2 regions of the Peribacillus sp. NPDC046944 genome follow, and region 2 is predicted to be linked to the other one. Evidence: riboswitches for the same ligand, from Rfam matches in the RefSeq annotation. Region 2 holds a riboswitch; the other holds the start of a gene.
What was found. Region 2 has a riboswitch for cyclic di-AMP ahead of ACQKIC_RS20155 (cation:dicarboxylate symporter family transporter). Riboswitches for the same ligand answer to the same signal wherever they lie in the genome.
Positions count from the first base shown of each region.

Region 1 (10,891 bases), on a different contig from region 2:
TAAATGATTTTGCATAGAAAGGGAATGAAAAAATGCTAAAGGTGAATGGAATTAATCAAACGGATGTATTATTAGAGACAATTGCAGATTATGTGTTAGACAAAGAGATTACTAGTACAGAGGCGTACGAGACTGCCCGTTATGTGTTACTTGATACAATTGGCTGCGGGATTTTAGCACTTCAATATCCAGAATGCACGAAATTATTAGGACCGGTCGTCCCAGGGACAGTAGTACCAAATGGCACGCGTGTTCCAGGTACTTCATATGTATTGGATCCAGTCAAAGGTGCATTTAATATTGGCTGTATGATTCGATGGTTGGACTATAACGATACGTGGTTAGCTGCCGAATGGGGACATCCATCTGATAATTTGGGAGGTATTCTTGCGACAGCGGATTACTTAAGCCGAGTAAATATTGCAGAAGGAAAAGAAGCACTAACGGTACAGGATGTTCTTGAAATGATGATTAAAGCACATGAAATTCAGGGTGTATTAGCATTAGAAAACAGTTTGAATCGAGTCGGTCTTGATCATGTGTTATTCGTAAAAGTAGCGACGACGGCTGTTGTGACAAAAGCTCTTGGAGGCACTAGAGAAGAGATTATTCATGCTATATCCAATGCATGGATTGATAACTCCAGTCTCCGTACATATCGTCATGCACCAAATACAGGGTCTCGTAAATCATGGGCTGCTGGGGATGCAACAAGCCGGGGTGTTCATTTAGCATTGATGGCTATAAAAGGAGAAATGGGATATCCGACAGCTCTTTCAGCACCAGGTTGGGGATTTCAAGATGTTTTGTTCAATAAGCAAGAACTGAAGCTAGCTCGTTCATTAGATTCGTATGTAATGGAAAATGTGTTATTCAAGGTATCTTTCCCAGCTGAATTTCATGCGCAAACAGCTGCCGAGTGTGCAGTGCAATTACACGATGAAGTTAAAAACCGTTTGAATGAAATAGAAAAGATCACCATCACAACACATGAATCAGCTATTCGTATCATTGATAAGACAGGACCTTTAAACAATCCTGCGGACCGTGACCATTGTATTCAATATATAACTGCCGTTGGTTTAATTAATGGAAATGTTACGGCAGACCATTACGAAGACGAAGCGGCAAGGGATATAAGAATTGATCAATTGAGGGATAAAATGGTGGTAGTGGAAGATAAACAATATACGAAGGATTATCTAGATCCGAACAAGCGCTCAATCGCCAACGCTGTTCAAATTCATTATCAAGATGGAACGGTTTCAGAATTTGTGGAATGCGAATACCCTCTTGGTCATCGTTTTAGAAGAGAAGAAGCATTTCCAAAGGTTTTAAGGAAATTTAAAGACAACATTAGCACTCATTACTCACAAAAACAACAAAATAAAATTCAAGAAGCTTGCTTGAATCCAAAGGCATTATCAAATTTAAAAGTTAACGAATTCGTTGATTTATTTTTAATCTAAGGGGGGCTTATCAGTGGCTTGGATCGTAAATAGACAATCATCACAGGAAGAACTAGCAGAACGCTTCTTAACATTAATACAGGAACCAGGTATATTACAAATTCCAGGTTCACATGATGCTATGGCGGGACTCATGGCTAAAGAATCAGGATTCCAAGCTTTATATTTATCCGGAGCTGCTTATACAGCTAGCCGAGGTTTACCGGATTTAGGTATTGTATCTTCAGAAGAAGTGGCAGAACGTGCAAGAGATATTGTTCGGGCTACAGATTTGCCAATCCTTGTGGATATCGATACAGGGTTTGGAGGGGTTTTAAATGTGGCCCGTACAGCAAGAGAGATGAAAGAAGTAGGGATAGCTGCCGTCCAAATAGAAGATCAAGATTTGCCCAAAAAATGTGGTCATCTTAATGGAAAGAAGCTCGTTTCTTCTGAAGAGATGCAGCAAAAGATAAAAGCGATTAAACAGGTTGCTCCTTCACTTATTGTTGTGGCGCGTACTGATGCAAGGGCAGTGGAAGGGGTAGAAGCTGCCATTGAGAGAGTACATGCCTATATCGAAGCGGGGGCAGATGCCATATTCCCTGAAGCACTTCAATCAGAAGAGGAATTCCGGCATTTTGCCCAACGGATTAACGTACCGCTATTGGCGAATATGACTGAATTTGGGAAAACGCCTTATTACACCGCAGAAGAATTTCATGATATGGGGTATCAAATGGTGATATATCCTGTAACTTCCCTTCGCGTGGCGGCTAAAGCCTATGAGAGAGTGTTTAAACAAATCAAGAACCAGGGCACACAAAAGGAAGCTTTATCAGATATGCAAACTCGTAGTGAGTTATATGAAACTATTGCTTATCATGATTTTGAAGGACTAGACAAAGATATCGCTAAAACGGTTTTAACTAAAGACCAATAAATGATGTGAATCCCTTAATCGCAAAGATTAAGGGATTCCTATTTCAGATGACTTTGTCCTGGCGTTTTAATGGGGAGAGAGTGAAGTGCTTGGCAGACTATGAATAGGATTTTGTAAGATATGTAGAATCTATGGTTATAACTATTTGATATGGAAAAGTGCGGCCAAGAGTATAAAGAGAAACCAGTAGTCAAGTTTCCGGAATGAGGTTAGGGCGTGTGGAAAAACAATAGAGCATGGTTTAATAAAAGAATGAAGAACAGAAAGTTAGTTCACCCATGTTTCTGCTCTTCCAATTGAGGTGATGTCTGCTAAATTCACCATTTATTTTAGATTTTCTAGGTATTTTTCCAAATCCTTATCAACTATGAAAACTTCGATCCGTTCTCCCGTTTTGGTACTAATGTCACTGTGTGAAGAAAGGACTTTACAACCTGTTAGATCCTCAACAATTTTTTCATAATCCTGACTGTACATTTCACGTAGAAGAGAGCGCATTTTTTTTACAAGCTTCTTTCCAGAATCCTGACTGACAAGGTGTTTTTCTTCGACAGTCAACACTCCTTTAAAACGAGTGATCAGCATGTCATTAATAATGTAGGTTTTAACTTCTTGTGGACCTCTGCCTATTAAATCACGCTGGAATTTAATGAATGCTGCACTAATTTCGGCTTCAATTTTCTTTTTTTGGTTTAACATAATGCCTCCGATTTTTTTCATCGATCGTATATGGGATTCATCATAATGCCGGATTCAAGTTTTTGTCAATACAAGTTTGTATATATATTAAAATATTAGAAATATATAGGATTAATGAGTAAATAATACTTTTAATTGGAAAAACGGAAGTATATGGTAAAATATGAATCTATTTGCGAATATATGGAACTTTAATGAGGTTTACAAAGGTTTGCTGATGAGCGTAGAATATGCTCATCAATAAAAATTTGATATCGGCCAAATCTCAAGTAATTGAGAACGGAGGACCCACTATTTATGGGGTTAATTCTGCATTTGCAGAAGGGATGTGAACTCTTTCGCCATCCTACCCGTCAGCTAACTTCGTCGGCTAAAGCGAAGGAGGTCATAAGACCACCTTGATCCAGGAGGCTTTTTTGTTGTGTTTGTAGCAAAATGGCAACCTGTCATTTCAGTAGGTCTTTTTATTATGCCTATAATTACATGAAAAGGTTTCTTGGAAGACAGATCGCAAAGAGCGCTGAAAAGCTTGCTGGGCGATAAGTAGACCAATGAGTACTTTTTCTCCACTAATACTGTTTGCTTTTGCAAATATTCTTGTTTGGATTGTGAATCATTTTTTTCACTATTGAAACTAGGATAGCCATGCAATGCGAACTATTGGAGAAAGGGTAAGCATTGGTCTATTTTTTGTGTTTTTTTTGGCACCAATTTCTCCACTAATCGTGAAGGAGGTAAATTGTAAAGATTTTTAAAAAAGTGAAAGGAAGGTTCGGATGGATGCTATAACAATCTTTCTAATGGGTACACCCTTTTTACTTTTCTATGGATTCATTCATTTTTGTAACAAAGTTATAACGAAAAAAGGAGAGTAGTAGAACATGTTATTCATTCTTATTGTCGGGGCGGTTACCGTGTATTTAATTCATGCTTTATTATACCCAGAGAAATATTAATAGAACGATAACGGAGGAAATGTAAATGGATTTTTTACAAATCAGTATGGTGTTGTTTTTGGTAGTGATCCTAGCCATACCATTGGCCCAATATTTAGCGGCAGTATATTCCCTTGAAACCACAAGGCAAGATCGTATGTTCGGGTGGTTAGAACGAGGCATATTTAAAATATCTGGTATTAAGACATTTGATATGAATTGGAAGCAATATGCACAGGCATTACTCCTAAGTAACTTAGTCATGTTTGTCATCTCATACATGATTGTACGGCTTCAGGGAGTTTTACCGGGTAATCCAAGTGAGATAGCCAACATGGAACCGTTATTGGCATTCAATACGGCAGCAAGCTTTCTTACTAATACCAATTTACAGCACTATAGCGGAGAATCCGGACTTTCGTATTTATCACAAATGGTTGTCATCATCTTCTTGATGTTCACGACACCAGCAACCGGTCTTTCCTTATGCATCGCTTTTTTCAGGGGTTTGACCGGTCAGAGGAGTTTAGGGAACTTTTATGTAGATTTAATTCGTTCGATCACTCGGGTGCTACTGCCTCTCTCCATTTTTGTCAGTTTGGTTCTGGTATCCCAGGGGGTACCACAGACCCTTGGTTCTACGGTAATGGCTACTACGTTAGAGGGAGCCACCCAACATATTGGAAGAGGACCTGTGGCTGCATTGGAGTCAATAAAGCACCTTGGCACAAACGGCGGTGGATTCTTCGGTGTCAACTCGGCGCATCCATTTGAGAACCCTAATGGATTTACGAATGTATTAGAGATTTTATCGATGTTTCTCATTCCTGCTGCCCTTCCATTAACATTCGGATATATGGCGAAAAATAACAAACAAGGATGGATCTTATTTTCAGCAATGGGACTCATGATGCTTGTCTTCCTAAATGTGAATTATGCTAGTGAACAAAATGGAAATCCTAAATTGGAGGCAATAGGCCTTTCACAAGAGAGTGGAAACTTGGAAGGGAAAGAAGTGCGATTTGGGATGGCTCAGAGTTCCCTATTTACAACGGTGACTACAGCTGCCACTACAGGTTCAGTTAATAATATGCATGATACGCTGACGCCGCTCGGGAGTATAGCGCCACTGGCCATGATGATGCTGAACTGTGTATTTGGCGGTGATGGGGTAGGCACGATGAACATTCTTGTGTATTCCATATTGGCTGTATTCATTGCTGGACTGATGGTCGGGCGTACACCAGAGTTTTTAGGTAAGAAAATTGAAGGGCCGGAAATGAAATTAATAGCCATGACGATCCTTCTACATCCGTTAATCATTTTGGTACCATCTGCTATTGCACTAACGGCACAGATGGGGACATCGGCCATTTCAAATCCAGGTTTCCATGGGCTCTCTCAAATTGTATATGAGTTTACTTCAGCTGCAGCCAATAACGGTTCTGGTTTCGAGGGCTTAGGGGATAATACACCTTTTTGGAACATTTCCACAGGTTTGGTCATGTTGTTTGGCCGTTATTTTTCCATGATAGCCATGATTGCTGTTGCTGGGTCATTACTTGCTAAAAAACGTGTTCCAGAGACGATGGGTACATTTAAAACAGATAATCCTACATTCCTTGTCATTCTTTTATGTACGGTATTAATTATTGGAGCTTTGACTTTCTTCCCAGTGATTACCCTAGGACCTGTCGCAGAATGGTTAACGATTAGATAAACGATGAAAAGGAGTAGTACAGATGAATACGATGCGTAATGGAAAAGTAAATAATGAAATGCTTTTTGAAGCAATAAAAGATGCTTTCAAAAAAATGAATCCCAGAGCCATGGCACGAAATCCAGTCATGTTTGTGGTGGAAATAGGATTTGTCTTGACCCTTTTTCTAACTATATTTCCCGATTTATTTGGTGGAATATCAGATAGGGGATATACCAGTGCAGTGACTTTCATTTTGCTCCTAACGATCCTGTTTGCCAACTTTGCTGAAGCATTAGCGGAAGGTCGTGGTAAAGCACAAGCGGATAGTCTGAAAAAGACAAAGCTTGATTCAAAAGCAAAGTTAATCCAAAAAGATGGATCTGTAAAGATAATCGATGCCACGGAACTGAAAAAAGGTGACATGGTTTTAGTGGAGGCCAATGATTTAATTCCTAGTGATGGAGATGTCATTGAAGGGGTGGCTGCTGTTGACGAATCGGCCATAACTGGTGAATCCGCGAATGTCATAAAAGAACCGGGTGGAGACTTCAGTTCTGTTACTGGAGGAACAAAAGTAATGAGTGACTATATAAAAATAAAAGTTAGTAGTGATCCGGGGGAGTCATTCCTGGATCGAATGATTGACTTGGTAGAAGGAGCTAAACGGCAAAAAACACCGAATGAAATTGCACTTAGTACACTCCTTGTGAGTTTGACGCTTATCTTTTTGCTTGTTTGCGTGACACTCGTACCTATTGCTTCCTATATTAAAGTGACATTGCCAATCGCAACTTTGGTGGCATTATTGGTATGTTTGATCCCAACAACCATAGGGGGTCTTCTTTCAGCGATAGGCATAGCTGGAATGGACAGAGTGACACAATTCAATGTGATTGCCAAATCGGGCAAATCGGTAGAAGCTGCAGGAGACATCAATACTATCATTCTCGATAAAACAGGCACGATCACACATGGTAACCGGATGGCTCATGCCTTGCTGCCAGTACAGGGTGTGAATCAGAAGGAACTTACTACATTCGCAGCCTATTCATCCTTACATGATGAGACACCGGAAGGCCGCTCTGTTGTCGAATTTGCCAAAAGATCAGGATTACTTGAAAAAGAATTAGAAAAAAGTGACTCGGAAGGCATTGACTTTACGGCAGAAACGAGGATGAGCGGGACAGATTTTTCCGATGGAAGAATCGTCAGAAAAGGTGCCGTCGATTCAATAAAGAACTATATAAAGCAAGAAGGCGGAAACATTCCCAGCGATTTGCAAGACATTAGTGATGAAGTAGCAAGCCAAGGGGGAACGCCCTTAGTAGTCGCAGAAGGAAATCGGATCCTAGGTGTCATTTATTTGAAAGATACCGTTAAAGCAGGTATGAAAGAGCGATTTGATGAATTGAGGAAAATGGGCATCAAAACCGTCATGTGTACCGGAGATAATCCTTTAACGGCCGCGACGATCGCGAAAGAAGCCGGGGTAGACGATTACATTGCAGAGGCAAAGCCGGAAGATAAAATTGCCGTAATTAAGCGTGAACAAGCGGAAGGCAAACTTGTCGCGATGACCGGGGATGGCACGAACGATGCCCCTGCATTGGCACAGGCAGATGTGGGGCTAGCAATGAATACAGGAACAAATGCAGCCAAAGAAGCAGCAAACATGGTGGATCTGGATTCAGATCCTACAAAAATCATTGAAGTCGTGGCGATTGGAAAACAGTTGCTCATGACACGTGGAGCATTAACAACGTTCAGCATTGCCAATGATGTGGCTAAATACTTTGCGATCATACCAGCTATGTTCATGCTGGCTATCCCACAAATGAATACATTAAATATAATGGGATTAGCCACACCGCAAAGTGCGATATTATCAGCATTGATATTCAATGCCATTATTATCCCGCTCCTGATCCCGTTAGCCATGAAGGGTGTAAAATATGTTCCGATGAGCGCTTCAAGATTATTAACTAAGAATTTGTTCCTTTATGGATTAGGCGGAGTGGTCGTTCCTTTCATTGGCATTAAATGTATAGACCTAATACTTGAACTGTTTAAAGTAGCTTAAAATCAAATATAAGGGTGAGAATAGATGTTGAAAAATATACGTGTAGTTTTGGTGCTATTCATGATATGTGGTATGGCTTATCCGTTACTCATAACAGGACTTTCACAAGTGATGATGCCTGCACAAGCTGAAGGCAGCTTAATTAAAAATGAAAAAGGGAAAATCATCGGGTCAGAATTAATTGGTCAATCTTTTGAAGAGGCTGGCTATTTTCATGGCCGGGTTTCTTCTATAGAATACGACGCTGCAGGTTCAGGGTCGCCAAACTATTCACCATCTAATGAAGAAATGATCAAACGAACCAAAAGTGAAATGTCTGAATTTCTAAAAGCGAATCCTTCTATTAAAAAAGAGGAAATACCTTCTGACTTGATGACAAACTCTGGGTCAGGTCTTGATCCAAATATTTCTCCAAGAGGAGCACTTGTTCAGGTTCCGCGTATCGCAAAAGAGAGGGATATATCTGAACAAAGTTTATATAATCTAGTCGAAGAAAATACGGAAAATCGTTCATTTGGACTTTTCGGCGAACCTCATATTAATGTGTTGAAATTAAATATTGCTTTGGATGATCTAAAATAATCGAGTTTAGGAGAGTTCTATTCACTCTCCTATTAATCTAGAAAGGAATCTGGGGGTAGTTATATGAACGAACACTTTCGAAGGAAAACACCAGATGAAATTCTACAATCTATTTCCGACATCAAAAAAGGCAGACTGAAGATTATACTCGGATCTGTTAGTGGGTCCGGAAAAACCTATCATTTGCTTATGGAAGGAAATGAGTTGAAAGGGCGTGGTATTGACGTAGTTATCGGGATTATTAGTGATGGGTGTAACCAAATGACAATGGAGCAAGTGGGTTGCCTAGAGGCAGTGCCCACAATTGAATGGAAGAGTAATGGACTTATCAGGCAAGATTTACATGTAGATGAAATTCAAAAAAGAAATCCTGAAGTGGTTTTAGTTGACCAGTTAGCTCACAAAAACCGGCCGTCTGCTAAAAATCCGACTAGATTAGAAGATGTTATGGAATTAATAAAAAGTGATATCAGCGTTATCACAACAATAAATATTTATGAATTGAAAGGAGTAAAGAAAGTTGCTGAACACCTACTGAATCTCCCGCTTCATGTAAGTGAGATCCTACCCGAGAATACGTTGACGCTGGCTGACGAAGTACGCCTCCTGGATGTGACACCCGAAGCAATACTTAAACGTCTGCTAGAAGGAAAAATCATGGAAAACAACAAGAAAACAGAAGCCGATATGAAACTATATAATCGAGATAACTTAGCGGTTCTTAGGGAGCTGTCACTCCGTTTTTTGGCTGGAGAAGTAGAAGAAGATCTTACTGAACATAGAGAACAGGAAGGGTTAATGGGACCATCAGGTGCTTCTGAACGAATCTTGGTATGTGTACAATACCATTGGAATGGCTCCATTTTAATTCGAAGAGGCGATCAAATAGCCAAACGATTAGGCGGAGATTTAGTGGTGGTTAGCTTTATTCTAAGTCAGAAAGAGCTATCTAAAGAGGAGTCGTTATTTAAAAGTTCTATACAAAAACTTATCATAAAGCTAAATGGGAAGTTTGAAGAAAGAGCCATAAACGGGGGTGATATTGCAAAAGAAATCGTTGGGTATGCCATGAAGCACTATATAACCCGGATTATCCTGGGTCAATCCAAAAGGACGAGATGGGAAGAAATCATCCATGGTTCTATAGTCAATAAGATATTGGGCCAAACGAAAAACATTGATGTATGTGTTGTAGCGGATAGGACAAAAGGAGAAGGGGAAAGGGTATTGCCTGCCGTTCAGTCAAAAAAAAAGAAAAAGAATCCATACCGAAGACTCTCGTCTGAAGAAATAAAAGAAAAAATACAGGGAGTGAAAAGAGGAACATTAAAGGTGTATATTGGTTCTGCTCCTGGCGTAGGGAAAACATATACCATGCTGAGGGAGGCCAATCAATTAAAGAAAAGTGAAATTGATATTGTGATTGGATTATTGGAGACACATGGTCGTAAAGAAACGGCTTCCCAAGTTGACACGTTAGAAACAATACCCCGGAAACAGGTTCCGTATAAGAACGTCTTGTTAGAGGAAATGGATCTTGACAGAATCATCATCCGTAATCCTGAAGTTGTGCTGGTAGATGAATTGGCTCATACAAATGTGCCAGGAAGTAAAAACCAAAAACGTTATCAAGACGTTATGAACATATTGGAGTCTGGGATATCCGTTATTTCTACTATGAATATTCAACATGTAGAAAGCTTGAATGATAGTGTAGAGCAAATTACAGGGGTTCGCGTACGTGAAACGGTTCCTGACAGGATTCTACAATTGGCCGATGAGCTTGAATTAATTGATGTCTCCCCAAAGGCGCTTAGGCAGCGAATGCAAGAAGGGAATATTTATACCATGGATAAGGTGGAGCAGTCCTTGAATAATTTTTTTAAGACTCGAAATCTTATAGCCTTGAGAGAACTTGCACTCCGTGAATTAGCAGATGATGTAGACGATAGGTTAGAATCATTCAAGCGAAAAGAAGGAGTAAGGGGCCCTTGGAGAAAAGCAGAAGTAATCTTTGTTTGCATTAACCTTAAACCAGACTCTGAGCGTTTGATTAGGAGGGGCTTTCGGATAGCCTATCGACTTAAAGCAAAGTGGTATGTAGTGTATGTGAAGGATCAACGAACATTACCTAATGACAAGCAAATTATATTGGATAAAATAAAGAACCTTACGAAACGATTAGGTGGTACTTTCGAAATGTATTCAACAACCAACAGGCGAATGGTGGTAAGTGAAGTCACTAAACAATTACAAGACAAAAAAGCTACACAAGTCATCATTGGACATTCAACAAAAGAAAGGTGGCAAGAAATCATTCAAGGTTCGATTGTCGCACAACTTTTAAGAGAAGCAAGACACCTCGATGTTTTAATTGTGGCGGATTGAATGGACGTTCACGAGTGATGTATATTCATAGAATGAAGTTCCTGCATTAATGAAACCTAATGAACATTCAACAGGCGGTGTGTTCCCAGACACTTTCTTTCTGATTGCTTGTGT
Region 1 is NZ_JBNNML010000008.1:52,466-63,356, forward strand. It holds gene prpD (2-methylcitrate dehydratase) at 33-1,469, shown strand; gene prpB (methylisocitrate lyase) at 1,483-2,391, shown strand; gene ACQKIC_RS15260 (DUF2294 domain-containing protein) at 2,716-3,111, opposite strand; cyclic di-AMP (ydaO/yuaA leader) riboswitch at 3,337-3,477, shown strand; gene ACQKIC_RS15265 (potassium-transporting ATPase subunit F) at 3,972-4,046, shown strand; gene kdpA (potassium-transporting ATPase subunit KdpA) at 4,072-5,745, shown strand; gene kdpB (potassium-transporting ATPase subunit KdpB) at 5,768-7,807, shown strand; gene kdpC (potassium-transporting ATPase subunit KdpC) at 7,832-8,389, shown strand; gene ACQKIC_RS15285 (histidine kinase) at 8,453-10,777, shown strand.
Region 1: linked by a shared signal. The riboswitch ahead of ACQKIC_RS15265 (potassium-transporting ATPase subunit F) and the one ahead of ACQKIC_RS20155 (cation:dicarboxylate symporter family transporter) in region 2 are both predicted to bind cyclic di-AMP.

Region 2 (18,978 bases):
GCCGTATACGTAGCTCCGTAACTGACACTATCGCCCTTAGCGAGTTGCTTAACGGCGACGATCTTGGTTTTTAAAGAGATCGCTTGTTTCAACGGAAATGGTAAAAGACCAAGCATTTCTTGGGAGGGGCTCAACCCATACATGGAGATTCCCATTCTGATTGCATTGAAATCGGCTTCAGGGAACCTTAAGGACGCTGCACTATTAGCAGCATGAATGTAAGCAGGTTTCCTATTCAATACCGATAGCATTTTTTTGAATAATTCAAGTTGCTTTTCATAATAATCCGTATCGAGTTCATCTGCCGTTGCAAAATGAGTGAATACCCCTTGAAAGTTGAAGCATACTTCCTGTTGAATTGAACTTTCCAATTCCTTTAGCTGTTCTGTCGTACGGACACCAATCCTGCCCATCCCACTATCCACTTTCACATGAACGTCCAGAACCTGCCCTGCCTTGAGTATATGACTTGCCTTTATTAACCAATCACGATCAAAAACTGTCAACGATATGCCATGTCCGGCAGCTATCCCAGCACTTTCGGGTCTCGAAGCCCCTAGAACTAAAATGGGAGCGATTATTCCCTTTTCTCTTAATGCTAGTGCCTCATCAAGAAACGCGACACATAAAAAGTCAGCACCTGCTTGCAATGCAGTTTGAGCCACTTCGTAATCCCCATGACCATATGCATTTGCTTTGACCACAGCAAACAGACTAACACTGGACGGTAGTCTGTTCTTCATGGTTGAAATATTTTCATACACACTATCTAAGTTCACTTCTGCCCAAGTATCACGATGAAACCCTTGTGTTTCCAAAACCCGTTCCTTCTTTCTGACATCACCAATAACGATTTCTTCTCATTATAGAAGTTTGTTTTTTATTATAGCCCATTCTATTACTAACGGATAGAAAGATAAAGTGCTTTTTTTACCAAAATTTTATATACCGACTAAACGACCGATTACTTCAGTACAGATATATTCTTCTATTCAATGGCAAGCCAAGGCCCTCCCAGCCCAATGTAATTGTGGGAAAGCCTAGCTTGATTGAATTCTTCGCCTTACTTAACAGAATCTCCACCAACAGAACGGGCTATTTCTATCATCTTTTCCTGTGTTAAGTCCTTCGAAGCTAACATGTAATCCACACCTTCAAAGGTCCAGGCTACTGTATTTCCCGTCATCGCCCCCACTGTAAAACCTAAGTCGACAGGCTCTCCATTGACATTGGTAGAAACAGAGGTTTGGACTACTTTTGCTTTTTCTTGCACTAATGTAAAACTAGTTGACCCTTCATAGGTCAGGATGACACGATCTCCCCCATCAGCTGCGATTTTCTTTTCTTCTGTTAGATTCATATCATCAAGATTGGATGGATATTTAACGGAAAATCCTTCATCCTTCACTTCTGCCATGACAGGAGCTTCAAGTTGGGCACTTGTCATGTTCTTTTTCATATCGAATGCATCCTTGTCGAATGTCGTATCAAATTTCACTTTAGAGAATTCCACCAGGACTAATGCTGTTTTATCCGGATCCATGACCTTAACGCTTACCGGGGATAGGTCCTTTTTATTGAGTGTGATTTCTTGAAAAGGAAGCATCTTATTGTTTTGGTAGCGTGTTTTGGTCTCGAAAACATAATGCTTATCCGTTTCTTTATATGTTGCGCTTTTATCTTCCGTGATATCTTTCACCAATGATTCGTACAAATAGGCCTGGCTACTGTTTTCCGGCCATTCACTTTGAAACTTGAAGCTTTTGTTCAAAGCGGGCGTCAGTACATACACACCATCATCGTTTTTCAAAATCATTTGACTCTGGTCCTTCTCTTCATTTTTTAGATTCACTCGGTAAAACGCAGGATTTTTATGCCAAATTTCCACAGTGTACACTTGAGGCTCCGTCCCCATCTTCAGCGTCATTTTCGCGTTTGCTTTATACCCCTTCATTTCCCCAATCTTTTCATTTAAATCGCTCACTACATCACCCTGTGATTTTTGGCCGCAAGCAGAAAGAGCAAGCAAGAGCATGATCCCTGCAAAAAGCATTACCATCTTCTTCATCTTTTCAACCCCTTTTTGTCATTTGAACGTAAAAGGGAGAGGAAAAGGCAGGATCCGGACATTGGCTCGACTGATGACTTGCATCCCAAGATTTTAGACACGACTTTTCCCGTCCCGCCAAAACCTTTTTGAGAGCACCTACTCTGCCATGTACCTTTTACCGGGCCTTGTCTCCCTATAGCACTAAATGTATATGAGACAACCTTGAGGTTTATGACCCGATAAGACAAACTCAATCAGTCCCCTTCAACTACGACTTGTGCAATCGCATAGTCACGGCTATGACTGATTGAAAGATGGACACCTTCAGAAAATGGCTTCATAATCATGGGCTTTCCATTTCCATCTGAAACAATTTCTATATCCAAGAAAGATAGATGCTTCCCAATTCCAGTCCCCACTGCTTTTGAAAATGCTTCCTTGGCAGCAAAACGGCCAGCAAAATACTCAATCTTTCTTCTGCCTTGCAACTTATCAAACAGTAAAATTTCTGAATCGGTTAATATGCGATTCTTGAAGCGAGGCTGCCGACTAAGCAGCAATTCAATCCTATCCAACTCCGTTATATCCACACCAATTCCTTTAATCACTTCAACACCTCTTCTACTAAGTTACTATCTTGCATATTATCAGAGGACGATACCTCCTAAAAAATGATATTATATGTATAGAAATCCAATACTAAGGAGAATTCCATGTTTACAAGAACAGAAAGTTTTCGCGAATACGTGTCTTCTTATCGCGCCGTAACCGGCCTCATGTTCATGATGATGATCGTGTTTGTTTTCAACCTATTCCCTTTGTTTCCTGGTAATGTTCTTTTTTATTATGGTACAGGCGTGAACCTGTACATTGCCGAGGGCCAATGGTGGCGTTTGATTACACCTATTTTTCTGCATGGAACGTTTACACATTTACTTTTTAATGGGTTTTCTCTTGCCATCTTCGGTCCAGCCCTCGAAAAATACCTTGGCTTTGTTAAATTCGCCATCTTTTTTTTAATGACCGGTATCCTAGCCAATATCGCCACTTACTTGTTACTGCCACTCACATATACACACGTAGGTGCAAGCGGCGCAATTTTTGGCATACTAGGCTTCTACCTCTATCTTGTCCTCTTTCATAAAAGCAACTTTTCCACCAATGAAAGAAATACGGTTTATACGTTAACAGGCATTGCAGTAATTATGACATTTATTCAGCCACAAATAAACATTGTCGGTCATTTAGCGGGACTGGCTGCTGGTTTTTTGACAGCGCCCCTTTTCTGGAGGAAAAAATGGTAAACCGAACAGCCGACTCTAAATACGGAGTCGGCTACTTATTGTGCAGGTACCACTTTTCAATTAGATGGCAATCCTTATCTTCTATATCAACCACTGTACCCACTTGGGAGCTGATCCCTGACTTTATGGAAGCTGATATCGTCGCTAAATGGCTTCGCTTCTGGAAATATCCCTTTTTATATGTAAGCGATTGAATCCTGTTTCTTGGCATGATTAAAGTCTGCTTGGAGATTAAACGGCTGCTCAGTATCAATAAGTCCCCCTGGGTCTTCCACCCGGCCTCTATGAACTGCAAATAGGACCAAAGGAAGGAAAGTGGAATCAGTAATAAGGAGAAAAATCCCCATGTTCTGAAGAACCATATGAGGACCGCGATAATCGGGAAGAATACGATTGCTTTGCGGATGACATAACGATAATAAGCACGTCTAGGCAAAGGCTTTATATCCGCTACCGTTTCATAGCCTGGTAAAAATTCTTGGATTTTATCAGGCAAGTGTTTCTTTTTAATTAACGGAAAGAGCATGATGGAAAGACTTTCACGATCTTCCGCACTTCCCCCAGCATACTCCAAATACACAGTGGCCAATCCCAATGGCTTACGTACGAGATTTTCCATGATCCGAATCCCCTGGACCTTGCGGATGGGAATCGTTAATTGTTTTTTCTCCAACAATCCCCTTGTAATAACAAGCTCCTCACCTGTCCTCAAAGCGGTGAAGTTGGCATATCTAATGACCATACTCACAGTGGCCAACACGTAAACGACCAATAAGCCCAAAATGGCAAAACCAGTTAGTATGACTGACCCGAGCCCGATATACTCTTCATAATTCTTGAAGATTTTTTCAAAAGGAATGATTTCATCGAACTGTGATATAAAAGCGATTCCACCGGATAAGAATACACCGATTGCCCCCGACGTTGCCGCCATAACAAAAAGTTGAGGCAACGCTTGCTTAAAAGTAGAGGAAGCCCTATCTTTTTCCACGACGTGTAAATCTTCTTCTGTACGTTCCCCTTCAAGGATGTCAGAAGAAGTTTTTTTCTTTTTCTCCTCAATAATTATTGTATTCAGCTGATTCGCTTCGCTTTTTCTAACGGCGGACAAAACGGCATCAGCCTGAGTGCCACCAGCCGTTTCGATATTCACTTTCACAAGACTGAATATGCGTTGGATAATCCCCTCTGAAATATCAATACTATGTATCCGGTCAAACTTAATATAACGCTTCTTCCTGATGAATACGCCGGATTCTATCCTGAGCTCCCCGGACTCTAACCGATATGTAAAGCGCAACCATTGTATGAAAGCACGAATAACGAGCAAGAGCACGACGACGCCGATAACTAATGGCTGGACCCATCCCGGGACATCATTATTTTGCCCTGGTAACACGATCACTATCAAGAATGGCAAAACCAACTCTTTTATCGATTTAATGATATTGAGAAGGACAGCAATGGGGTGAAGCCGTTTCGGTTCAAACATCTTCTTCCTCCACACTGGCCATCCTGGAAATATAGTGCCGTAATTCATCCGCTTCCGTTAAATCCAGAGCAGGTATAATATGCACCGTTGCAGCTGTGGATATTTCCACGGATGCCAAATCATACTTCCTTAATAAGGGGCCTTGCTTCGTTTCAACATGCTGTACCCGAATCATCGGGATGAGGGTCCTTTTAATCACAAAAATCCCACTTTGGATATCAATCTCCGTATTTCGCACGTCATAACGCCATCTTTTCCAGCGTAAAGAAGGAATCAAAAATACGGTCAGGTAACATTGAACGAAAGAGAAGATAAGCAATGCTCCAAAGATCCAATAAGTCCACCCTTGAATGATCGTCAGCACTAAAATGACCAAGCTCAAAACCCAAATGATTGAACAGCCAATAAGCCCACTGAATTTCCAAGCAGTCAGTGCCTTATCGGATATGAGGCTTTGAGGTTCCATAGTACCCTCCTTTTCCGATTTAAAATGAATGCTCTTGTTATTCCACACATTGGTGTGCATCCAATTTGATATACCTCATTGTACAGAATTCAAACTTTTCTTACAACTACCTCATTCATTTAATTCTATTTATTACAAAAACATTCACTTAAATACTTTATTGAATAAAAAATAAGCCGCTCAGATGAGCGACTTATTTATCGAAATTCATTTCAATTAATTGCTAGATTTTTCTCTTTTTTGGCTTGTGCTACGGTTGCCATAGCCATTAGATTTACGGTTCGAGCTAGGACGTTTATTTGCCCCGCTACCGTAATCTTTTCTGCCTGAAGAACTACGTCCATTACGCGGTCTGTTAGATGAACTGCTTCCACCACGGTTACGACGCATTGAAGGAGATTCTTCAGTTAATTTAATCGGAGTTTGATCCGGTTCTTTCGTCATTGACTTAAGCATAGCTGCAACTAAATCAGCTGCACTGTGTTGTTTCAATAACTCTTCAGCTTGACCAAGGTATAACGATAAATCGTCATTCTCGATTGCAGAAAGAACTTTCTCCGTTACTGCTTTTTGTTGCCCTTGCAACGCTTCAGTTGAAGTAGGAGTTTTCATTCTCTCCATACGTTTTCTAGTTGTATGTTCAACTGCTTGAAGTTGCCCTCTTTCTCTTGGTGTTACAAATGTGATTGCAATACCATGTTTACCGGCACGTCCTGTACGACCGATGCGGTGAACGTAACTTTCTGGGTCTTGAGGAATATCAAAGTTGTATACATGTGTTACACCGGAAATATCAAGTCCACGAGCGGCTACGTCCGTAGCTACAAGGACATCAAGATTTCCTTCTTTGAATTTCTTCAATACAGAAATACGCTTCGCTTGGCTAAGGTCACCGTGAATTCCTTCAGCACTATAGCCACGGATATTCAATGCAGAAGACAATTCATCGACGCGACGTTTTGTACGTCCGAATACGATGGCAAGTTCTGGTGTTTGGATATCGAAAAGACGTGCTAATGTATCGAATTTTTCACTTTCTCTTAATTCCAAGTAGTATTGTTCGATGCGGTCAACAGTCATCTCTTTCGCTTTTACACGAACAAGAACTGGTTCATGCATGAAACGTTCTGCAATTTTACGGATTGGGTCAGGCATTGTAGCTGAGAAAAGCAATGTTTGTCTTTCATCAGGAACCGTTGAAAGGATAGACTCGATATCCTCAATGAATCCCATGTTAAGCATTTCATCCGCTTCATCAAGGACTACAGTGTGAACTCCACCTAATTTGATGTTTTTACGTTTGATATGATCTAACAGACGACCAGGTGTACCAACGATGATATGTGGTTTTTTCTTTAAGGCACGGATTTGACGGTCGATGTCTTGTCCTCCGTACACTGCTAATACACGAGCGCGCTTTCCGTAACCAAGTTTGAAAAGTTCTTCAGAAACTTGAATGGCAAGCTCACGAGTAGGTGCAATAACAATCCCTTGCACATTTTCGTTGGCAATATCGATGTTTTCCATCAATGGAATACCGAATGCTGCTGTTTTACCTGTTCCCGTTTGCGCTTGACCAATAATATCTTTACCTTCAAGTGCTAGAGGAATCGTTTGGGCTTGAATCGGACTCGCTTCTTCAAATCCCATTTTTTCTATTGATTTCATAGACGTTCTATCTAAACCTAATTCGCTAAACAATGTCAATGTTTTCGTACTCCTTTTTATATCGTAAATTTACACGTGCATTCAATGCACGAATTGATTAGTTCAAATCCTCATCATCATGACAGATGTTCTACTTTATTCTTATGAAAAAGTTTATCATTATCACCTAAAAGAATATCTACCTTTTAGCTCTAATGAACTCAATATGATTTTTTAAAAAGGAAATATACCAGTACTTGCGTTTCACTGGCATTTAATGCATTGCGCACGTGTAGACTTATTTTTAACATACGCCCATCTTTTTAAAAGTGCATGTAACCAAAATTAAATTCAAAATGGAAAATTAAAAGTAGCATAAACGGTTATTCACCGTTTTATTTCAGGTGAGGGCTGCTGCACCTATTATTCCACAGACTTAAAAGTCTGTCTGAATAAAACTTGACGAGCGCCAAGATTCTTATACAAAACAGGCCCGGTGCGTTGAGGATGTGCAGAAGTGGAAAGACGCTAAATGCAGCTTATTTCCCTATTAGCTACTAAAGCCACTGTGGTACGCAGCTTTTATATATGACCAGACGCGCGGCCTATTTAATCTAAAATAATCTCAAAAAACCTCATGAAAAACATGAAAGAAGAAACAATATGTTGCCTCAACCTGATTAATCTAATTAATTATTCATCAATGATAAGACATTTAAACTCATACTTCATATTACCATTTTCAAACTGTTATTGCAATAAAGGATATTTTCGTATCCATCGTTACTTATAAAGAATACGGCGGGAAGCCGACATGTCAAATATCCATTTCCCCCAAAAACAATAGTCTTGATACCCATTCATCGGGTTTTTCTCCTAGAAGTGAAATAAGGAACGATGCCCAACCGATTCCGAAATAAAAAAAATCCGGGTACCCATATGGTACCCGAACTCCTTCCCATTTAGACCAATAAAACGAATTGTTCGATTTTACAAATGGACAATATCTTTTTCACAGGCTTCGTTGCACCCGTCATTTCTATTTCCAAGTTTGCGGATAATGGATATAACCATTTAACGAGGAAACTAATGCCGGTGCTATCAATAAATTTCACTTTTGATAAATCGATTTGAAGGCGATCTATATTATCCGGAACCTGGAAGGTATTCAATAGCCTTTCAAGATAGGACGAGTTCTCATAATGAATATCACTTAAGATATGCACATTAAACGTATTTTGATCAATATGGACATGAAGCATGCGCGCCCACCACCTCTTTCACATTAAATACCGCTGTAGCTCTTTTTCCTGCCTCATCAAAGGAAAACTCACATAATTGCTGGATCAAGTATAAGCCCCTGCCCCCTTCATTACTCACATCGGGGCATTCCATCTTCCTATAGCTCTCCCAATTAAACCCTCCAGCAAATGAATGAATTTTTATGGAGATTCGCTCGAAGGCTTCTTCCTCAATCTCTAGATCTGCTTTATCCTGACCTTCATGTTGTATAATGTTCGATAAAAGTTCCCAAATCACTAATTTCACATTAAAGAACAAAAATTCAGAGCTATCCTTTACCTTAAACATTTCAAATTCCTGCATGATTTCATTTACAGTCTGGGCGAGCGTTTTCACATTCAACTGTCTAACCTGGATTTTTTTTATTGGCATTTTGAATCTGCTCCAAAGTTTTTGAAAGATATGGATGAATATAATCTTCCTGATGTTCTAATCGGTAAAACTGGCTCCAGACTGAACCTATTATTGCTTTTGTTTCTAAAGTATTTTCTTCCACGCATCGATCGATTTGCAACAGCCACAACTTTATCGAAAGCCTTTCCTCGGGACTGTTTGGCAATTCCCCCAAGTCAATTCGAATAATCTTTTCATTCGCCTGTTCTAAAAGAACTTGTGTCATTTCATACGTTGATGCATACGTTTTCCCTTCAAATTCCAGGTACCCTTTCATCATAGGTCACCTCTTTAATTTAGTATCCATTAACCCTTGAACTTCTGCGATAGTTCAATATTCAACGAACTCAATTGCTCAGCCATCTCTGATATTTGGGAAGAAGCCGATGTGAGTTCCTCAAACGTTGATCTAAATTCTCCAATTTCTCCGCCCAAATGACTGATTTTCCCGTCGCTCTCTTTCACGCTTCTTACCGAATCATCCAGGATATCTATGATTTCTTTATTTACATGTCTAAAGAATCTCGCTTCATCCACGATACTTTGAAAACTCTCATCAAATTTCATCACCGTCTTCTGGACTGATGCCACCTGTTGTTGAATGGAATCAAGTGATAGCTCGGTTTTGCGGGCAAGGTTTCTAACTTCTTGTGCGACTATAGAGAAACCTTTTCCGTGTTGGCCTGCTCGAGCTGCTTCAATCCCTGCATTTAGCGATAGAATATTGGTTTGATTAGATAGGGTGCGTATCGTCTGTACCACTTGCCCAATATGTAAGGAGTCCTCATTCAGTTCCTCTGTTAAGTTCTTAACTTTTTCGATTAAGTCCACGACATCATCGACTTTCTTCAAAGCCTTCGTGACATTGCCTTTTCCTGCTTCAACATGATGGATCATCGCTTTTGACCCAGTATTAATTTCATCAATATCTTCGAGCATGCTTTGGACCCGAGTATCCCGTTCGGCTAGCGAAGCCATGGTTTGTTTCGCACTGGATGCCAATATGGATGAAGAATCGTTCAAACGGTATTGAAGCTCCTCAATCTCATTTAGCTTCATCATGGAGGATGTATAAGACTTTATATATGTCTGGATCGCAATTTGCATATCGAATGAACAAAGCTTTTGAAATGAGTAATAATAATCCTGGGCTTCTTGCCAACTATCACACTCACGGGTCAGCATCTGCAGGACCTCATGCTGAATGATGGTAAAGGCACCGATATACCACTCTGGGAAAAGACCTATCCGGTTATGCACACTACCAATAACCTTACGTCGTACCACGTACTTCTCCCCGACGTCCCCCGAAACCATATCCAGAATATATTTCTCTAATGTCTGCTTTAACCTATGAATAGTGGAATGTTCCTGAATGATCATGGTTAGGTTGGGAATTTCCGAAATGCGAGCATAAAAAGCGTCCACTATCTTTTCAACGTTCTTTTCCATAATAGGCTTTAGACTCATAAGTGTCGTAATATCCTGTTCTTCCAAATTCACAAACATAAGCTGAAGAGCATTCTTTCCCTTTTCAATTTCCGAGAATATAGGTGCACGAGTCGGAGTAGATCCTATTTTAATGGGGACTGTAGGATGCTTCTCTTGTTTCTTCAATGATTCCTTATTTTTCAAACTAAATAATGATGTAAATGGACACCCACTCAACTGTATTTCCCCTTCCCCTCGTAAGACTTTATACCTACCATATTTTACATCATAACCCAAAAAACGTGCAGTAATATCAACAATATTATGAATTCTTGTGCAAAAAAAGCATGAAATGTGTCTTTGTATAGTATAATAGTCCTGCATATGCACAACCTAACAAATATCAGGGGGTTATATGAATATATATACGTTGGATATCCCAGAATGTAGAGACTTTAGCCTTGTATTACAAACACTAGACAAGAAAGTCATTTTTTTAGAAGACCCGGTAGGACAACAACATCTGTTTCGAAATAAGACGGACTTATTGCAATCCTTATTCATCCTACCTTTATACCTTTCGAGAGACTCCTCCCAACAAACCGCCTTGTTTGCTTTAGCCGAGTCTTATGAGATACCCATACTATTCATATATAAGCGTTCAAAAAAGTTAAAGGATCCACAGACCTTACCCAAAAAAACGATTTATGAGTCGATGGCCTTCCCTGCAGACCCAGTGGAGATTAAGCTGAAATTGAAAGCTCTTCAGAATATTAGCATGCAGTTATACTCAACGAAGATGAAGGAACAGGAACTAGTAAATATCGGACTTAAAGTTAAGCAAAACTTGCGTGTAGCTCAAAACTTTCAACAGCTTGTCCTTCCTACATCCATACAAAAGAAAGATATCGAAATCCAGGGGCTTTTCCAGCCATCAAGTGAGCTGTCGGGGGATTTATTTTACTGGCAGGAGGTCGAGGACGGGAAATACGGGTTCATCATCATCGATGTTTGTGGAAAAGGAATTCAAGCCGCACTCATCAGCATGTCTATCCGCTCTTTAATGCCTGGGCTTATCAAGCGTGTAAAAGACCCCACCTTCATTACGAAAGAACTGAACAAGCATATGGGTCATCTGTTCCAGGAGTATCAAAAGGAAAATACGAATGCCCCATACTTTACGGCCTTCATTGCTTTTGTGGATACGGCCGCTCGAATTATTGAATATGTTAACAATGGGCATCCTCCTGCAATGATGTATTCCCCTTGCAATAATGAATTGCAAATTTTAAGTAATGGCTCGATGCCTATAGGTCTTGTACCAGATATGCCTATAGAAAAAGGATCCATTCACTATGAAGCTGGGAGTCGTTTCGTTATATATACCGATGGACTTTCTGAGTCTCCCAGTAACCATACCATTCATAGATTCGATAAGATTGAACAGGAGTTTATAGATAATGTCCACTTAGATACATCAGATCTTCTTCATGAATTATTACTCTCCAGGATGAAGCATTCCGAAATCAATGATGATATCTGCATCATTGCTGGTACCTTGTTTTAGGCCTCCAATAGAGAAAGAGCCGATTTCATAATGAAATCGGCTCTTTTTCTATTTCTCATCATTTTTGCAAGGCTTTTACGACTTCTTCTAACTTCATGCCTCTTGAAGCTTTGACCAAAATTAAATCATGGGCATCAGTAGAAGTCTGTAGCGCTTCTATTAATTGTTGTTTATCTTGAAAAGATTGAACATTCTCAGCTGCAAATGTTTTACGTGCACCCTTAGCAATATAATCGGCAAGCGGTCCATATGTAAAGACCTTATCAATTTGATCAACCGCTATCAGTTCACCTATTCTCAAGTGGAAATCTTTTTCGCTTGCTCCTAACTCCAACATATCTCCAAGTACAAGGATTTTATTCCTAAAACCGGATAGACCTTCAATCAGCTCAATTGCTGCCTTGACGGAAGTGGGGCTGGCATTGTAAGCATCATTAATGATTTTCTGCCCATTTATGCCTTCGACCATCTCCATCCTCATGTTTGTAAGGCGAATGGCTTCTAAGCCCTTATGGATGGATTCGTTACCTATATTCAGTTCTTTTGCGGCAAGAATGGCAGCCAATGCATTGAGCACGTTATGCTGACCCAAAACCGGGATTTGATAGTCACCTTGATTCTCTCCACCAAGTGTAAACGAGGTACTGTCTGCCTCTTGGGTAATCGTCAATGGGAACAAGTCATTCCGCTCCGTACGTCCGAAGGATAGGACACGTAAATGGGGGAATTGCTTTTGAATCCGGCTTTCCAGCAAAGGTTCGTCACCATGGTAAATAAGCGTTCCGCCCTGTGGCAATCCCTCCACGATTTCTAGCTTCGCATTGGCGATTTCTTCTCGCGAGCCTAAATCCAACAAATGCGATTCGCCTATATTTGTAATAATGGCTACATCTGGTTTTGCTAGCTTGGATAAAAATTCGATTTCCCCACGACTACTCATGCCCATTTCTAAAACGGCTGCTTCTGTTTCCTCATCCATGGATAGGATAGTAAGTGGTAATCCAAGATGATTATTGAAGTTACCATTCGTCTTATGGACTTTATAGGTAGTGGCCAGCAGGGCAGCCGTCATATCTTTCGTAGTGGTTTTACCATTGCTCCCCGTTATTCCAATGACTTTAATATTCAATTGGTCCCGATAAGCGCGTGCCAATTGCTGTAATGCCTTTTCAGTATTTTCCACAAGGATGATTGGTAAATCAGTAGGTGGATTCGGAATATCCTGCTGCCAAAAAGAAGCGGATGCTCCCTGCGCAATGGCACTTCTGACATATTGATGGCCATCGACTTGCTCTCCCTTTAACGGAACGAACAAGCATCCTTTCGTAACCGCTCTTGAATCGATGGTTACACCATTAATTTCAATGGGTTCAAATACCTTACTATCGTTCAATCCATTTACCATCTCAGATATTTGTCTCAACGTTCTCTTTATCACTTTCGTTCCTCCTTCGTTCATCAAACTAAATCTTCCATTTTCTTTATAACCAAACTAAGCAGCAATCGGCATGGAGAACCGATTCCTGCTTGCTAGAGTAAGTCCTGCGTATAATTGAAATACAGGAACCCACTTTACATTACCGCTTACACTGTATATTTAATTTGTTGTTTTTCTTCATAGCGCTCTAAAGCAAGCTTCACAAGTTCTTCTATTAATTGTGGATATTCAAGACCCGTGTGCTTCCATAATAGCGGAAACATGCTGAATGGCGTAAAGCCAGGCATCGTATTCACTTCATTGATATAGACCTTTCCATCTTTCGTCAAAAAGAAATCGGCCCGGACGAGTCCGGAACAGTCCAATGACTTGAAGGCTGTGATTGCCATTTGAGATAAAGCTTTGTATTGACTTTCCTCTATTTCGGCAGGTATGGCCATCGCTGAATTTCCGTCGACGTATTTAGCTGAATAATCATAGAAGTCAAAGTCTGTCTTAGGAATGATTTCTCCTGCCACAGAACAAGATGGGGTATCATTCCCAATCACGCCAAACTCCACTTCACGGGCGATGACTCCTTCTTCAACGATGATTTTCCGATCGAATTGAAATGCTTCTGCGACTGCCTTCTTCAACTCATTAGCATTATTACATTTGCTGACTCCTACGCTTGAGCCTAAATTAGCCGGTTTTACAAAACAAGGGTACCCACATACTTCTTCCACCTTCTCAATGGACCGTTCTGTGTTACTCTCCCATTCCGAGCGGATGAACCATGTATAGTTAACTTGCGGTAATCCCGCCTGTGCAAAAATATTTTTCATGATGACCTTATCCATCCCTGCGGATGAAGCCAGTACCCCATTTCCCACATAAGGAAGATTCAACAGCTCAAGCATCCCCTGTACTGTTCCATCTTCGCCATTCGGTCCATGTAGAAGAGGGAAAATGACATCATAACCCGTGGACCCACTATTTTCATCAGTTAAATGGGCTTGCAATGACAAAGGAGAAGTCAATTTATCGGATGATAAAGCCAATTCCTCGACGGATTTTGCCGGACCAGTCAACTTTGGACCATTTACCCAAGAACCTTCTTTTGTTATGTAAATCGGATATATGTCAAACTTTGCTAAGTCGAGAGCTTTAATGACTGCTAAAGCTGTCTGCAAAGAAACATCATGTTCCGCAGATTTCCCACCATAAAGCAAACCAAGTTTAGTTTTCATGAGTTATTACCCTCCAATATTCTTTTAACCATGTTCCATTGTAACACTTTACACTAAAACGGGAAAAGTGAAAGTTCCCCCTTCTATAGCTATAATTAGAAGTTTATGCACCCAGTTGCAAGTCCTACGACCCAAACCCTTAATTAGCTAAAGAAGTTATTTATATAGCGTCGTGTTGATAACGCTCTCCCAAACCTTTTCTTTACGATGAAAAGTAATGAAGGCATCAGGTCCTTGTTCTTTTCTATCTAAGAAATCATCATGCATCTCATCCATGTTCAAATAATCTCCCACGATCCATGCTGGGATCTCGATTTTGGTCCTTGTAATCTTCACATGTCTAAAAGAAAAAACTATACCTTCCGCCAATATAGGAGCCAGGGAAGAAATAATATCCAAAGGAATTGCAGGCAATTCTTTTTTCTTCCTCATTCCTAACCATGTTCTTTCGACTTTCAATGGTTCAAGCTTCAACGGAAGTAAATTTCCCAGCATCTTATAGTACGTTGAAATCGAACGAAAGTAAATTTTATTAAACCATCCATCATCTTGGGCCAGATAGACAAATTGATTATTCAGTTTGTGAAAGAAAGGGGGTTCTAAGTGATTTTTGGTATGCCCCACATATAGGAGTTCCGCTAATTCCCTGCCGTCCAATTCTTCTAGACAATCCGCTTCCTTAAAATCGACCCAACAGAAATCTCCATATGCACGAACATCCTCTTTAAGTAGCTTATAAACGTTCTCAGATGAAACGCTCTCCAGCAAGACATTCAAATCGTACTCCCCACCATCATATTGATGTTTCAATAATAAGATGGAATTCAAGCTATGCGGTAAGGAATAGGAGAATTCTCGAAAATTAAGGCCATTAAAAAGGACAAATCTTTCGGAAGCCTGCATATGCATATATAAGATGTCATTACCTTCATTTTTCATGATTATATTCCCTCCGAGCCTTTCATCAATAGTTCTATTTTATCAAACTTTTTAATATTCACGAAGTGTATATAAAATAGTAGTAAAAATAAGAAACTAGACAGGCAGTAATTTCCATATTATAGTAAAAATAAAAGCTTGGAGGATGAATGATGGATAAAATAGAAAAAGACGATTTCATCAATCACTTGCAGGAAGACGCTGTCGCCGATTCATCAAAAAATTGGGGTCTTTGGGAACTCGAAAAATTTGCATTCGATAAATACTTTCATCAAGCCGACTCCATCCTTGATATTGGATGCAGTACAGGGAGGACGACCTTTGCTCTATACAAGAATGGGTTTCATCATATAACCGGACTGGACCCTTCACCCTCCAAGATTCAAGAAGCCCGGAAGTTTTCACAAGATGAAAATATGGAGATTCCATTCTTTCTTGGGAATGCCACGGAAATCCCTTTCAACGACTCGTCATTCGACCATGCACTCTTTTCCTTTCATGGTTTAATGAAAATCCCTCAACGAAAAAACCGCATTCTCGCTTTGAAAGAAATCAAACGCATACTTAGACCAGGAGGCCGTTTCCTATTCACCACACCGATTCGCGACAGTAATGAAAGGTATCTTAATTTTTGGGAACAGGAAGAAATGATTTGGTGTGATAGTAAACAGGATGAACGGCTATATGAGTTCGGTGATATCTTCACAAAGGGAAAGTCTCACCAAGAAGAGGCCTATCTCCATATCCCGAGTCAGCAGGAAGTCCTTGATTGCCTAGAAGAAGCCCAACTGACTGTTTTGGAAACCTTTCACCAAGATTCATTTAATGAAAGCGTTATGGCTATGAACTTTTCCCCTGACTCCCATTTCTGGATCGTCCATCAATAAGTTGTTTTCGACTTTCATCTGAATACAAAAAAACTCCAGAGTGCAATCACCCTGGAGTTTTGACTTATATTAAGAAGCCTGTTCGAGTTTTCCTTTTTCGGCAGGAGGGTTGAATTGACCTTCCCACTTGGAAATAACGATGGCTGCTAAAGAGTTACCAATAACGTTTACTACAGTACGACCCATATCAAGGATACGGTCAATACCTGCTATGAAGGCAAGTCCTTCAATTGGGATGCCCACCGTACCTAATGTTGCTAAAAGTACAACGAAGGATACGCCCGGTACACCGGCAATTCCTTTAGAGGTAATCATCAACACTAACATTAGCGTTATTTGCTCATAAGCACTTAGATGTATGCCGTACATTTGAGCAATGAAGATGGCTGCTAAAGCTTGGTATAATGTGGAACCATCTAGGTTGAATGAGTAACCAGTCGGAATAACAAAAGACGTAATATGTTTTGGACAACCGGCTTTCTCCATCTTCTCCATGATTCTTGGAAGAACCGCTTCTGAACTTGCTGTGGAAAATGCTAAGATCAATTCTTCTTTCAAAATGGCAATTAACTTAAAGATACTGAAGCCTACAAATTTTGCAATGAGCCCCAGGATGACAACTACGAAGAAAATCATCGTTCCGTATACGGAAAGGGCTAACTTTCCTAATGGGATTAGTGATGATAAACCGAATTTAGAGATTGTCACACCGATTAGTGCAAATACCCCAATCGGAGCAAATTTCATAACCATATTGGTTAGATTGAACATACCTTCCGCCGCACCTTGGAAGAAACGGAATACTGGTACTCCTTTTTCACCGATAGCTGCAATGCTTAGTCCAAACAAGACTGAGAAGAAAATGATTGCAAGCATATCGCCTTCTACCATTGCTTTAATCGGATTAGATGGGACAATATGAACGATTGTATCTATAAAGGATTCGTGTTGCTTAGTTTCTGCTGTGTCAACATAAGTGGAAATATCCGTTTGTTCAAGCTCACCCATATTTACGCCCGCGCCAGGCTGAATAATATTGGCAGATAATAAACCTACGCCTATTGCAACTAGTGTTACTACTATAAAGTAGGATAGTGACTTGGCACCTAATTTCCCTACTGATTTAATATCGCCCACGCCTGCAACTGCAACAATAAGGCTAGAAACGATAATTGGAACGACGATCATTTTAATCATACGTAGGAAGATATCACCTAATGGTTGTAGATAGCTTTGTGCCGTCTCACTTCCATAAAATATAGCACCTACGATAATTCCTAGAATTAAGCCAATGAATATTTGGCTTGCTAAACTCAGTTTGAATTTCTTCATTTAATTTCCTCACCTTCCATATAGTCTTTGATGTAAAAACATTTGTCTCGGTAAGGGAAACAAGATACTAATAAAAAGAGAAAAATTTTTCTGTATATTGAAAAACTTCTATCCTTACGCTTAAAAAAAAGACACCCTACGTGTCATTTTCCCTATTGGCGTGTTATTCACACATGTTCCCTCGAAGACGCTTACGGGGTTAGCTGTCGGGTTAGGAATCGGAAACACAATGGCCCTTTCATCTCTGAATTCACCCCTAGCGAATATAATCCGCAAAATTGGTTCCCCCGTTCTTTTTTATAAGATTAAGCGAGCTAACTTATATTAAAATATTATACTAAAAATATTAATCTGTAAATATATTTTCTTTCCCCACACTCCGAAAGTACAGAGGGGATTAAGAATATTGAGTGCTACGTGGGTTTACACTTATTGTTTAAATAGGTAATTAGTTTTAACAGTAAAAAATTATGGCCATTTTTGATTTAACTGAAAATTATTTTTCCAAAAATCCTAGTAAAATGTATCTAACTTTTTCCCTTTTGGATAGTTTCTTAAAAGTTGCAGAGTGAACCTTGTCCAATTTGAGCGGGGTAATGAAGTAAGAGTGGTTCTTCACTACCTTTTTCGGTTCTAAAAGGATGACATCTCCCACTGCTGGACCTTTAAGCATCTCTTGCTTCCCTTTTGCTTGAGCCCCTTTTGTAAAGTATTGTCGGTTCAAATGCCCTTTATTGGTCATTTTATAGACATGCGGCTGCTTCCGTTCATGTATCGCTTCTGTTGGAACAGTCGGGACTCCCGTCTTCACATTCGTTATAACGGTAAGGTCGACCTTTGAACCGTCTAATAGCGCTTCCTTATTCTCTGCTTCCGTTACAATTTCCGCTTCGAATGTATAGCGATTTTCATCCTTTAGGGTTGGCTCCTCTTTGGGATAAGGATGTATACGGCTGATGGTTCCGCCCAACCTCTTTTTCAAATCAGGAGAACTAGCTTTTATCTCCATCCCTACCTCTGCCTTCTTTAACTCTTCTTCAGAGAAGGAACCTTCGATGGCCATTTCTGTCGAAGCAATTGAAATAATCGGATTCGTTAAATTTTTATTGATCTTCTTCACGACACCATCCGCTTCACTTGTCGTCTCAACGGCATTGGTTTGCACCTCAATTGAGCTTAATTGTGCTTCTAGCATGACCACTTTTTCCTTCAAGCTATTTTTTTCAAGTTCCTGCTTGTACATCTCCTGCTCAATATTACTTTTAATTAAGTCTGAGGAAGAAGTGGTGATGTCTATATTTAGGTTCTTTTCTACTGTCTCATCGATAACCGTTTTGTTTGAATCCAGGGCCAGACCACTTTGATAAGCTTTCAACTTATTTATGTACTCATCAATTCCGACGATTTCTCCTTCGGTTGCGGCCTTTTCCGCTTCCAAATTATCTTTTAGTGCATCCAGTTCGGTTGTAGTGTATTCAAATAGGGATGTTCCAGCCGTTAC
Region 2 is NZ_JBNNML010000019.1:10,804-29,781, forward strand. It holds gene alr (alanine racemase) at 1-818, opposite strand, end outside; gene ACQKIC_RS20080 (LolA family protein) at 1,064-2,068, opposite strand; gene acpS (holo-ACP synthase) at 2,305-2,658, opposite strand; gene ACQKIC_RS20090 (rhomboid family intramembrane serine protease) at 2,764-3,354, shown strand; gene ACQKIC_RS20095 (PH domain-containing protein) at 3,386-4,846, opposite strand; gene ACQKIC_RS20100 (PH domain-containing protein) at 4,839-5,312, opposite strand; gene ACQKIC_RS20105 (DEAD/DEAH box helicase) at 5,529-7,019, opposite strand; gene ACQKIC_RS20110 (STAS domain-containing protein) at 7,922-8,221, opposite strand; gene ACQKIC_RS20115 (ATP-binding protein) at 8,202-8,633, opposite strand; gene ACQKIC_RS20120 (hypothetical protein) at 8,608-8,934, opposite strand; gene ACQKIC_RS20125 (protoglobin domain-containing protein) at 8,961-10,289, opposite strand; gene ACQKIC_RS20130 (PP2C family protein-serine/threonine phosphatase) at 10,501-11,652, shown strand; gene ACQKIC_RS20135 (UDP-N-acetylmuramoyl-tripeptide--D-alanyl-D-alanine ligase) at 11,711-13,090, opposite strand; gene ACQKIC_RS20140 (D-alanine--D-alanine ligase) at 13,237-14,319, opposite strand; gene ACQKIC_RS20145 (hypothetical protein) at 14,476-15,258, opposite strand; gene ACQKIC_RS20150 (class I SAM-dependent methyltransferase) at 15,411-16,145, shown strand; gene ACQKIC_RS20155 (cation:dicarboxylate symporter family transporter) at 16,215-17,477, opposite strand; cyclic di-AMP (ydaO/yuaA leader) riboswitch at 17,651-17,799, opposite strand; gene ACQKIC_RS20160 (efflux RND transporter periplasmic adaptor subunit) at 17,974-18,978, opposite strand, start outside.